Regions from separate parts of the Cupriavidus sp. 291-E7 genome, predicted to be linked through region 2. Evidence: riboswitches for the same ligand, from Rfam matches in the RefSeq annotation. Region 2 holds a riboswitch; each other region holds the start of a gene.
The links. Region 2 has a riboswitch for cobalamin ahead of AC3FLX_RS21890 (CbtB domain-containing protein). Riboswitches for the same ligand answer to the same signal wherever they lie in the genome.

Region 1 (3,270 bases), on a different contig from region 2:
ATCGAACGACGCATGGCGCCGCGCACGGCGCAGCAGTTGCGTGTTGCTGGACTCATCGACGGGATTCTGGAAGGTCACGTTGGCGCCAAGATCGGTGCCCCAGACGGTGGCACGCCACGATGCCTCGATACCCTGCACCTTGGCCTTGTTCACGTTCTGCGCCAGAAACACGCCACTGCCCACCGCCGTGGATACGATCAGATCGTCATAGCGCGTTTCGAATGCCGTCACGCGCAGCAGGCCGGCACTGGCGGTATCGACCTGCACGCCCGCCTCGGCAGACTTGGCACGCTCGGGCTGCAGGTTCGGCTGGCCGAAGCCGGGGAAATAGAGTTCGTTGAACGTCGGCGCGCGGAAGGCGTTGCTGACGTTGGCGATCAGCTTGACCTGCTCGGTCACGTTGAAGCCGTAGCCGGCAAAGAAACTGCCCTGGTTGCCGAAATCGGAATAGTGGTCGTTGCGTCCGTTCAACTGCAACTGGTGCTGGCCGATGCGGCCTTCATAGCCGCCATAGACCGAGAACACATTGCGCGACGGGGCGTTGTACGAACTGGACGCCAGCGTCTGCTGCAGCCAGTCGGTGCCGAACAGCAGCTTGTGGTCGGGCGTCAGCGCGTATTCGTTCTGCCAGTTGAACTGGCGGTTGCGCGTGCTGAACAGGCTGTCGAACAGACCGTTCTTGCGGCCCTCGCTGCGGTCTTCGCTCTGCGAAATCTTGAAGTGCGTGGTCCAGGCCGATGTCACCTTGCCGTTGACGAACGCCGACAGCGTGTAGAGCTCGCTGTCCATCGTGAAATTGTCAGTCGGCTTGCCGCTGGTGCTGTCATACGACAGCTGGCTGTTCGAGTAGTACGCCGCAAAACCGGCGTCCCAGTCCTGCGTGAGCTTGTGCCGCACCTGGCCCGAAACACTCTTGTTCTCGTAGGGATTGTCGTTCGGGTTCGGACCATTGCCACGCCGGACCGCGGCGGCGTTCGCGGCGGCCCACTGGTTATAGTTGATCGACGAAAAGCCATCGGTCTTGAACATCGAGCCGGTGATATTGAACGACGTATCGCCGATCTGGCCGCCGTAGCCCACCGTGCCCTGGCGTGTGTTGTTACTGCCGTACTCGACCTGCGCATTGGCCGCCGGGGCCTGCCCCACGCCGTTCTTGGTGAAGATCTGCACCACGCCGCCAATCGCATCCGAACCGTACAACGCCGACACGTTGCCGCGCACCACCTCGATATGGTCGATCTGATCGGGCAGGATGTTGGCAATCTGTGCCGTGCCGCCGCTCACACCGGCAACGCGCACGCCATCGATCAGGATCAGCACCTGGTTCGAGTTGGCGCCGCGCATGAACAGCGACGTGTTGGCCCCCATGCCGCCGTTGACGGCGAACTCGACCCCGGCCTGGCCGCGCAGCAGCGAGCGCAGATCCGGCGCCTGGGAATTGACGATGTCCTCCTGAGTCACCACGGTAGTGTGCGGCAGCGCCTCGGTCACGCGTTGCGCGGTGCGCGATGCGGTAACCACCACTGGCGCCAGCGACTGTGGCTGGGACGCGTCTTCGGCCGGCGCCGATTGCGCGAAGGCCGGAGCATGGGATGCGGAAAATACGGTGACGGCCGCCATGATGGCGGGCGCGGATAGCCGAACCGGCGGCCTTGCCGCGACAGTCGACCTGGATAGCGTGGAACGCATGAGCAGGATGGATGAGAACGGCCGGGTCCGTTCCCCCGCGGACCATATGGCGAATTGGCGTGCCGCGTTGGAGCGGACGCCCGCGTTCTTCAGGCCGGTATCCGGGCTGACGACATCAGGCAGGCCGCCTTCCCGATCGGATCGCCAGATGACTGACGGATCCGGATCAGTGGCGCTGGGCCAGCCCTGCGAGCCACGCTTTCTCAAAGCATGTTCGCGGTCGCTTACCGTTGCGGGGGCAGCACAGGTTGGCCTGCTCCGCTTGTCTCCAGATTGGTCACTTCCAACTTCCAATATGGCAACGGCACCCCGGCTCCCTGTTTCCCGTTGAACTGCGGCCCCTGCGTAAGGGGGCCGCGAGCACCTGGAACGTGCGCGAGTGTAGGGAGTTTCAAAGTTGACGTCAATGCGACGCATCAAGTTGCCGATATCCGTGGTTGACACGCGAAATCGCGCCGTTCACCGCAGATCGGTGCAACTTCCGTGCGACACACAAGTCTCACCGGGCGCGTTGGCGGTAGCCCCGGCGCGTGCATCGGCTAGAATCCCGAAACCTGACCCTTACTCCTACCGGACACGACAGGCACTATGCTCAACGAACTCGAACAACTGGCCGCCAAGATTGGACGCGTGCTGCATCACGCGGACACCCTGGCGGCGGAAAACCAGCGGCTGCGCGCGGAGATCGACCGCCTGCAGGCCGAGGCGGGCCAGTTGCGCGCGGACCGCGAAGCTATGGCGGCCGACCGCGAGCTGCTCAATATCAAGATCGAGGAAGCCCAGTTGCGCATCCAGTCCATCCTGGACAAGCTGCCCACGGCCAGCGATGCGCGTCAGCTCGACCTGCTTGGCGAAGGTGCGCGCGCCACGTCGGAAGGTTCGCAGCAAGCCCCCGGAGAACATGCATGAGCAACAAGCAAGTGGAAGTGAACATCGCCGGCCAGCCCTATCGCTTTGCGATCTCGCCGGATAACGAGGCCGCGCTGCTGGAGGCAGTGGCACTGGTCGACGACAAGATGAACAAGCTCAAGGGCAGCGTGGCGGCCAAGGGCGTGGAGCGCGTGGCCGTGATGGCGGCCATCAGCATTGCCTCCGATCTGCTGGCGATCCGCCGCAAACAGGAAGAGGATGGCACGATTCCCGTGGACGCTGTCCGAGCGCGTATCCGCGAACTCAACGAGCGCGCCGACGAGGCCTTGCGCCAGTACGCGCACGTGGGTACACGCTGAACCGTAAAAAAGACCCTGCTGGCGGCACTTGAATTGCGCGGCGATGGCCACATATCACGTGCATGTGAAGCCGGTGCCGCGCACAGGCCAGCATTGTGAGGGGTGTTGTGGAAAATGTAACGACGCGACACGTCCGGCTTGGTATGACTCACGTCGCGGTGTATAGTGGAGCCACTGCGCGGCGCGAGCGACCGACGCAGTTGGATGGTCGGGTTATCGTGCCTGGCCGCCGTTTCCATCCCATCCTAGTTTGAAACGGCAAACGTCTGACATCCCAAGCGTGTTGCACGCACAGGAGCCAAAGTCAGACGTTTGACAGTTTCCCTGCCTGGTTCGTGAGGGTCATAAACTC
Region 2 (3,270 bases):
GTGCTGGAAGCGGTATTGAGTCACGCCGAATGCGATGCGCTGATGGCGGCGGCGCGCCCACGACTTGCCGCATCGACCATCGTCGATCCACGCACCGGCGAGCACGTGGTCAGTCGGGACCGCAGCAGCCAGGGCATGTTCTTCCGTCTTGCGGAAACGCCGCTACTGGCGACGATCGACGCGCGTGTATCGGCGCTGATGCGGATGCCGGTGGAAAACGGCGAAGGCCTGCAGGTACTGCACTACACACGCGGCGCGCAGAGCCGCCCGCATTTCGATTTCCTGATGCCGGACAACGCCGCCAACCGGGCATCGATCGCGCGCAGCGGCCAGCGCGTCAGCACGATGGTGATCTACCTGAACGACGTGGCCGAGGGCGGCGAGACGGTCTTCCCCGAAATCGGCCTGTCGGTCGTGCCGCGCAAGGGCAATGCGCTGTACTTCGAGTATTGCGACGACGGCGGCCAGCTTGACGGACGCACATTGCATGCCGCCGCCGAAGTGCTGCGCGGAGAGAAATGGGTGGCGACGAAGTGGATGCGGCAGCGGCGCTTCGTGTCCGCTGCCGAAGATGCGCGGAGCGCAATGATGTGACGGACGCCTAGCGCGCCGAGCGCGGCACCATCAGCGGTTGAACCAGCCGCGCAAAGATCAGCCCGAGCGCGGCCCACAGCACCGCCTGCATGCCGAACGCCGCCACACGATACTGCCAGAGCAGCGTGGCGGGAAAATGGTCGGGCACCTCGTTGATCTCGGGCAGCAGCGCATGCACGATCACGGTCAGCACAACAAAGATCGCACCGGTACCGACCCACATCGTCCACGCATCGCGGCTGGCGAAAACCCTGCGCGCCGCCACGACGGCCACTGCCATCGCCGCCAGCGACACACCGATCATCGTGAAGAACAGCGCGGTACGAAGCCCGATCGTCGATGGGTCGCCCACCGCCGGCGGATTGGGCGGATATTTGAGAAACGGCACCAGCACGATTGCCACATAGCCGAGCAGCGCCAGCAGCACGGAGGTCGTCCGCGCGCCCAACGCACCAATGCGGCCGTAGACAAAGGCAAAGACCAGCGAGAACAGCCCGCCCAGCGCGCTGCCAAATACGGCGACGCCGACGAACAGCCCAGCCCCGGCCTGTACATCGCGGCTGACCAGTTCAGGCATTTCGTGCGCATGGCTGCCGCCCATCGCATGGGCCGCCTGCTCTTCGAATGCAATGGCGCCTTCCACCTGCGGCTCACCGACCACGCGCGCAAAACCAAAGGCCAGCAAGCTGGCCAGAAAGCCCGTGAGCATGCCGCGGACCAGCAGACTTCTTACCATTGACGGATTTCCTCAGTGGCAGGGAAAACCAAGCAGGTGGCGGCCGTCGTGCACGAACTCATGCACGTACATGGTATTGAAGATGGCGGCGGCGCCTTCTTCCACACCAACGAAGTAGATGGCCAGAAGCAGCAGCATGCCGCCAAAAATAGCCCAGGGCAGCAGTTCGCGGACGGGGATCGAAACCGGCGCGATGGCGGCCGGCGAGGCAATGGCACTTGCGTGCATGAGATTTCTCCTTGAGGATGACGCGTCCTGTCATGGATCGTGGCTCGAAGAGAAGGTCTGACTTTCACAGTGGCGCGACCGTGCCGGAATCTCACCGGCTTCCCCTCCTCGGAATCCGTGCATTCTAGACGACTCCAAGGCCAACCGCATGACAACCCGCATCTCCCTGCTCTGCGTACCCGCGACCGCCGCCATCCGCGCCGGCCGGTTTCCGGCCGATGATCCGCTGGAAGCCGCCGACGCCGCGCAACTGGCCGCGCTCGATATCGCACGTCCGCTCGGCAAATGGGACCACGTGTTGACAAGTCCGATGGCCTGCGCACGCGCCACCGCACAGGCGCTGGGTTTTGACGCGGCCATCGACGATGCCTTGCGCGAGGTCGATTACGGCCGGTGGTCGGGGCTATCGCTGAAGGCGCTCGCCGCGACGGAGCCAGACGGGATTGCCGCCTGGCTCGCCGATCCCGGCATGGACGCGCACGGCGGCGAATCGCAGCAGGCCGTCATCGGGCGGGCCGGGCAATGGCTGGCGCGCCGCGCGCCAGGGCATGCACTGGCCGTGACCCATGCCAGCGTGATCCGGGCCATCGTCGTGCACGTCCTGGGCGCCCCGGCTCAGGCGGCGATGCAGCTGGACATTGCGCCGCTGACGCTGACGATGCTGTCAAGCCAGTCCGGCAAGTGGCGCGTGTCGGCCGTCGCGGTGCCGCTCTCGCGCTACTGAGGCGGCGCGGACGGCGGAGCCAGTGGCGCCGCTGGCGGCGGCGGACACTGGGTTGCACCGCCCTGCCCGGTATTCCGGAAAGTGACAACCAGCCGGCTGTCCTTGGCCATCATCAGCGTATTGCCGTAGGTGACCGTCGGCATGAATGCGATATCGGGCGCGACCGACACCGGCGGCTGCTTTGCCGCATCGACGGTCAACACCAGCTCGACGGTATAGGCGTCCACGCCCACGGCCTTGCCCTGCGGCGACTGCGCGAACCGCTGCTGGAATGCGCACATGTCACTGGTAATCGAGTCGAGCGCCGCCTGGATCGGCACGGTCTTGCCCGGTGGAATCGGCGCCGTATTGCAGGCGGTCAGCAATACGGCGGCAAGGCACAACGGGGTGACAAGGCGCATGGACTGGGTCATGGCGTCTCCTGTGCGGAAGATACAGTCGATCCGATGCTAGCTTCCGCTCCCTCCCCGCTCCATTGGCCAAAAGGGCAAGGTGACCGGCATTCCGAGGCTGGGGCTTGGCTGCGCTCCAAACGGGGCGGACCGGTCGGGCCATCGCGCCAGGGCATCCGGGAGCAAGACTCACGGCAGGTTTCACGCTTCTTTTGCATTTTTACAGATACATATGCAAAATGCAGGTCACCACAAATCGCTCCCGCCTGCGACATGACTCCATCGGAAGGCCAGTTCTGCGCTGGCGACATCACTTATCGCTATTTGGATCTACCCGGAATGCTTGGCGCGTCACTGGCGCGATTGCCGGTCGTGCTGCGCCTGCTGCTGGAAAACGCCGCACGCAACCTGGAAGGCGACGAGCGCGCGCAAGCCATCGCGGCCGTCGTGGCATGGCTCGATACCGGCACGAGCGAATCGGAAATTGCGTTCCAACCTGGCCGCGTGCTGATGCACGACACCACGAGCACCCCGGCGCTGGTCGATATCGCGGCCATGCGCGATGCCCTGGCCGAAGCGGGCGCGGACCCCGACGC
Region 3 (3,270 bases), on a different contig from region 2:
CGGCCGGCGAAGTGGACGCGGCCGCGCGCGCCGCGGCGGCGGCTTATCCCGCGTTTCGTTCGCTGGTGCCGGCGCAGCGGGCTCGCTTCCTGGACGCTGTGGCCGACGGCATCGACGCGCTCGATGATGCGTTCATCGCGCTGGTCTGCCAGGAAACCGGACTCCCGGCCGCGCGCATTGCGGGGGAGCGCGCACGCACGAGCAACCAGTTGCGGCTGTTCGCATCCGTGCTGCGGCGCGGCGATTTCCTGGGTGCGCGCATCGACCAGGCCATGCCGCAGCGTACGCCGCTGCCGCGCGCCGACCTGCGGCAATACCGCATCGGCATCGGACCGGTGGCCGTGTTCGGCGCCAGTAATTTCCCGCTTGCGTTCTCCACGGCCGGTGGCGATACCGCGTCGGCGCTGGCGGCCGGCTGCCCGGTGGTGTTCAAGGCCCATATGGGTCACATGGCGACGGCGTCGGTGATCGCCGACATCGTGGTGCGCGCGGCGGAGGCCACGGAGATGCCGCGCGGCGTCTTCAACATGATCTTCGGCGACCGCGTTGGCGAGCATCTGGTCAAGCATCCCGAGATCCGCGCGGTCGGCTTCACGGGTTCGCTGCGTGGCGGCCGCGCGCTTTGCGATATGGCCGCGGCCCGTCCGCATCCGATCCCCGTGTTTGCCGAGATGAGCAGCGTCAATCCGCTGATTCTGATGCCCCAGGCCCTGGCGCGGCGGGGCGCGGACATCGCGGCCGAGCTGACCGCGTCGGTCACGCAGGGGGCCGGGCAGTTCTGCACGAACCCGGGCTTGGTCCTGGGTATCCGCTCGGCCGCGCTCGACGCGTTTGTCGCGCATTTCAAGACAGCCATCGGCGCCTCGCCCGCGCAGACGATGCTCAATGCAGCGGGATTGCAGCACTACGTCGATGGGGTGCGGAAGTTTGCCGATACGCAGGGTATGGCCTTGCTGGCGGCCGCTCCGGCACATCCCGGCCAGGCTTCCGCCGAGCTTTGGCAGGCCGACGCCGCATTACTGTTCCAACCCGATGGCCGCTTGCAGCGGGAAGTTTTCGGACCTTGCACGGTCCTGGTGGTGCTCGAAGATGCCGACGCGCTGCGGCGTGCCATCGACGCGCTGCAGGGGCAGTTGACGGCAACACTGATCGCGGACCCCGAAGACCTGGCGGAGGCCGCGCCACTGGTTGCGGCGCTGGAGCACAAGGCGGGGCGGCTGCTGGTCAACGGCTATCCGACCGGCGTCGAGGTGTGCGATGCGATGGTGCACGGCGGCCCGTATCCCGCGACGTCCGACGCGCGCGGCACCTCGGTGGGCACGCTGGCCATCGACCGCTTCCTGCGGCCCGTCTGCTTCCAGAACATGGACGACGCGCTGCTACCGGTGGCGCTGCGGAATGCCAATCCGCTCCGCATCGACCGGCTCGTGAATGGCGCGCGCACGCGCGACCCGATCGTGGCGTAGCGGTGAAGCCGGCGCGACTTGAGGATGGCCTGCATCACGAACCTGAACGGCACTTCGTGCTGGAGATGCCAAATCTGACGCAAATTCCGTCGGATTGACGCTTTTCCGTGTCCAGATGGTGTTGTTTCTGACACCAGACGGCGCAAGTCACCAACGGTTACGAGTAAAATGCGCCCCGCGGTGCGTCCCCCTGACGTGCCGTACGTGATGCAGGTGCCCGCGAGCGATTTCGCGGGTTAAACGGGAAACAGGAACGCCGCGCACTAGCGGCCAGCCTGTGCTGCCCCCGCAACGGTAAGCAGGTTTGGGAACCATCATGTCGATCCTCGGTTGTCGGATCGACAGTCACTGCGCAAAAGCTTCGCTGGCGTGGGAAGACGATGGCGTCCCGGAAGCAGACGCTTCCAGCCTGCAAGCCCGGATACCGGCCTGTTGTCATCATCGCTATCCATTTGCCCGGGCGGGGTCGCTCGGCTTCACGATGAAATACAACTTGTCCGCGCATACCGCCAGCCGCTCGCGCACGGCCGAAATCTCGTCGCGTCACGCACGTGGGCGTCGCTCGCGTGCACTGGTCGCTTCCGTTGGCACGGTGGCCAGTTTCAATATCCCTTGTGCACTGGCACAGGAATCCGCATCCGACCCCAAGCATCCGACCCTGCCGGCCGTCACGGTCAGCGAGTCCGCCCAGATCGACCCGCCCGGCCTGGCGCTGTCGAAGCCCGAATACACCGGCAGCCGTCTGGGCCTGACGCCGCTGGAAACCCCGGCCAGCGTCGAAGTGATCAGCGGCGAGACGATTCGCGCGCGCGGCGATCAGTCCGTGCGCGAAGCCGTGACACGCGCTACCGGCATCACGGGCAATCCCGCGCCCGGCAACGGCGGCACGTCGCTGACGGCGCGCGGTTTTTCCGGCCAGGGTTCGGTCATGCAACTGCTCGACGGCACGCGCATGTACGTGGCCTCGGGCACCGTCACGTTCCCGTTCGATACCTGGTCGGTGGATCGCATCGAAGTGCTGCGCGGGCCGGCATCAGTGATGTATGGCGAAGGTGCCATCGGCGGCGTGGTCAACGTGGTGCAGAAAAAGCCGATCCGTGGCCCCATCGAGAACGAACTGCAGATCACCGGCGGCACAGAGAAGACCGCCCGCGTAGCGTTCGATAGCGGCGGCAAGGTCAACGACAACCTGTCGTACCGCTTTGCCACGGCGTACAACCGCTCGGCCGGCTGGGTCGAGCGGGGCGATTCGAACAACCTGATGGTGTCTGCGTCGGTGCGGCTGGACGTCAACCCGGACTTCAACCTGACGCTGTCCTATGCCGACGGCACGCAACATCCGCAGCAGTACTTTGGCACGCCGCTGGTCAATGGCAGCCTGGACACGTCGCTGCGCAAGAAGAACTACAACGTCGGCGATGCCCAGATCAGCTATCGCGACCGCTGGACGCGCCTGAATGCCGAATGGACGCCGAACGACCGCGTCACGGTGCGTAACCAGTTCTACTACCTGACCAGCCACCGGCACTGGCGCGACAGCGAGACCTACGCGTTCCTGCCGGCCACCTCGCAGGTGCGGCGTACCGATTACCTGGAAATCCTGCACGACCAGGAGCAGGTGGGCAACCGCGCGGACATGACGGTCAAGAGCAAGCTGTTCGGGATGGAGAACGCGACGACCGTCGGCTTCGATATCAACAAGATCAACTTCACGCATTCGAACAACTCGCCGTACGGCGGTACGTCCACGGTCAATGCGTATAACTTCGATCCGGGCCTGTTCTTCAGCCCGCCGGGCATCGTC

Region 1: linked by a shared signal. The riboswitch ahead of AC3FLX_RS03595 (TonB-dependent receptor plug domain-containing protein) and the one ahead of AC3FLX_RS21890 (CbtB domain-containing protein) in region 2 are both predicted to bind cobalamin.
Region 3: linked by a shared signal. The riboswitch ahead of AC3FLX_RS25195 (TonB-dependent receptor) and the one ahead of AC3FLX_RS21890 (CbtB domain-containing protein) in region 2 are both predicted to bind cobalamin.

What each region holds. Positions count from the first base shown of each region.
Region 1 is NZ_JBYOJV010000002.1:144,022-147,291, reverse strand. It holds gene AC3FLX_RS03595 (TonB-dependent receptor plug domain-containing protein) at 1-1,689, opposite strand, end outside; cobalamin riboswitch at 1,765-2,072, opposite strand; gene AC3FLX_RS03590 (hypothetical protein) at 2,278-2,598, shown strand; gene AC3FLX_RS03585 (cell division protein ZapA) at 2,595-2,918, shown strand; RNA gene ssrS (6S RNA) at 3,237-3,270, shown strand, end outside.
Region 2 is NZ_JBYOJV010000013.1:32,966-36,235, forward strand. It holds gene AC3FLX_RS21880 (2OG-Fe(II) oxygenase) at 1-594, shown strand, start outside; gene AC3FLX_RS21885 (CbtA family protein) at 602-1,330, opposite strand; gene AC3FLX_RS21890 (CbtB domain-containing protein) at 1,343-1,558, opposite strand; adenosylcobalamin-variant (AdoCbl-variant) riboswitch at 1,601-1,679, opposite strand; gene AC3FLX_RS21895 (histidine phosphatase family protein) at 1,707-2,282, shown strand; gene AC3FLX_RS21900 (hypothetical protein) at 2,276-2,695, opposite strand; gene acnA (aconitate hydratase AcnA) at 2,948-3,270, shown strand, end outside.
Region 3 is NZ_JBYOJV010000017.1:10,266-13,535, reverse strand. It holds gene AC3FLX_RS25200 (aldehyde dehydrogenase (NADP(+))) at 1-1,466, shown strand, start outside; cobalamin riboswitch at 1,665-1,913, shown strand; gene AC3FLX_RS25195 (TonB-dependent receptor) at 1,960-3,270, shown strand, end outside.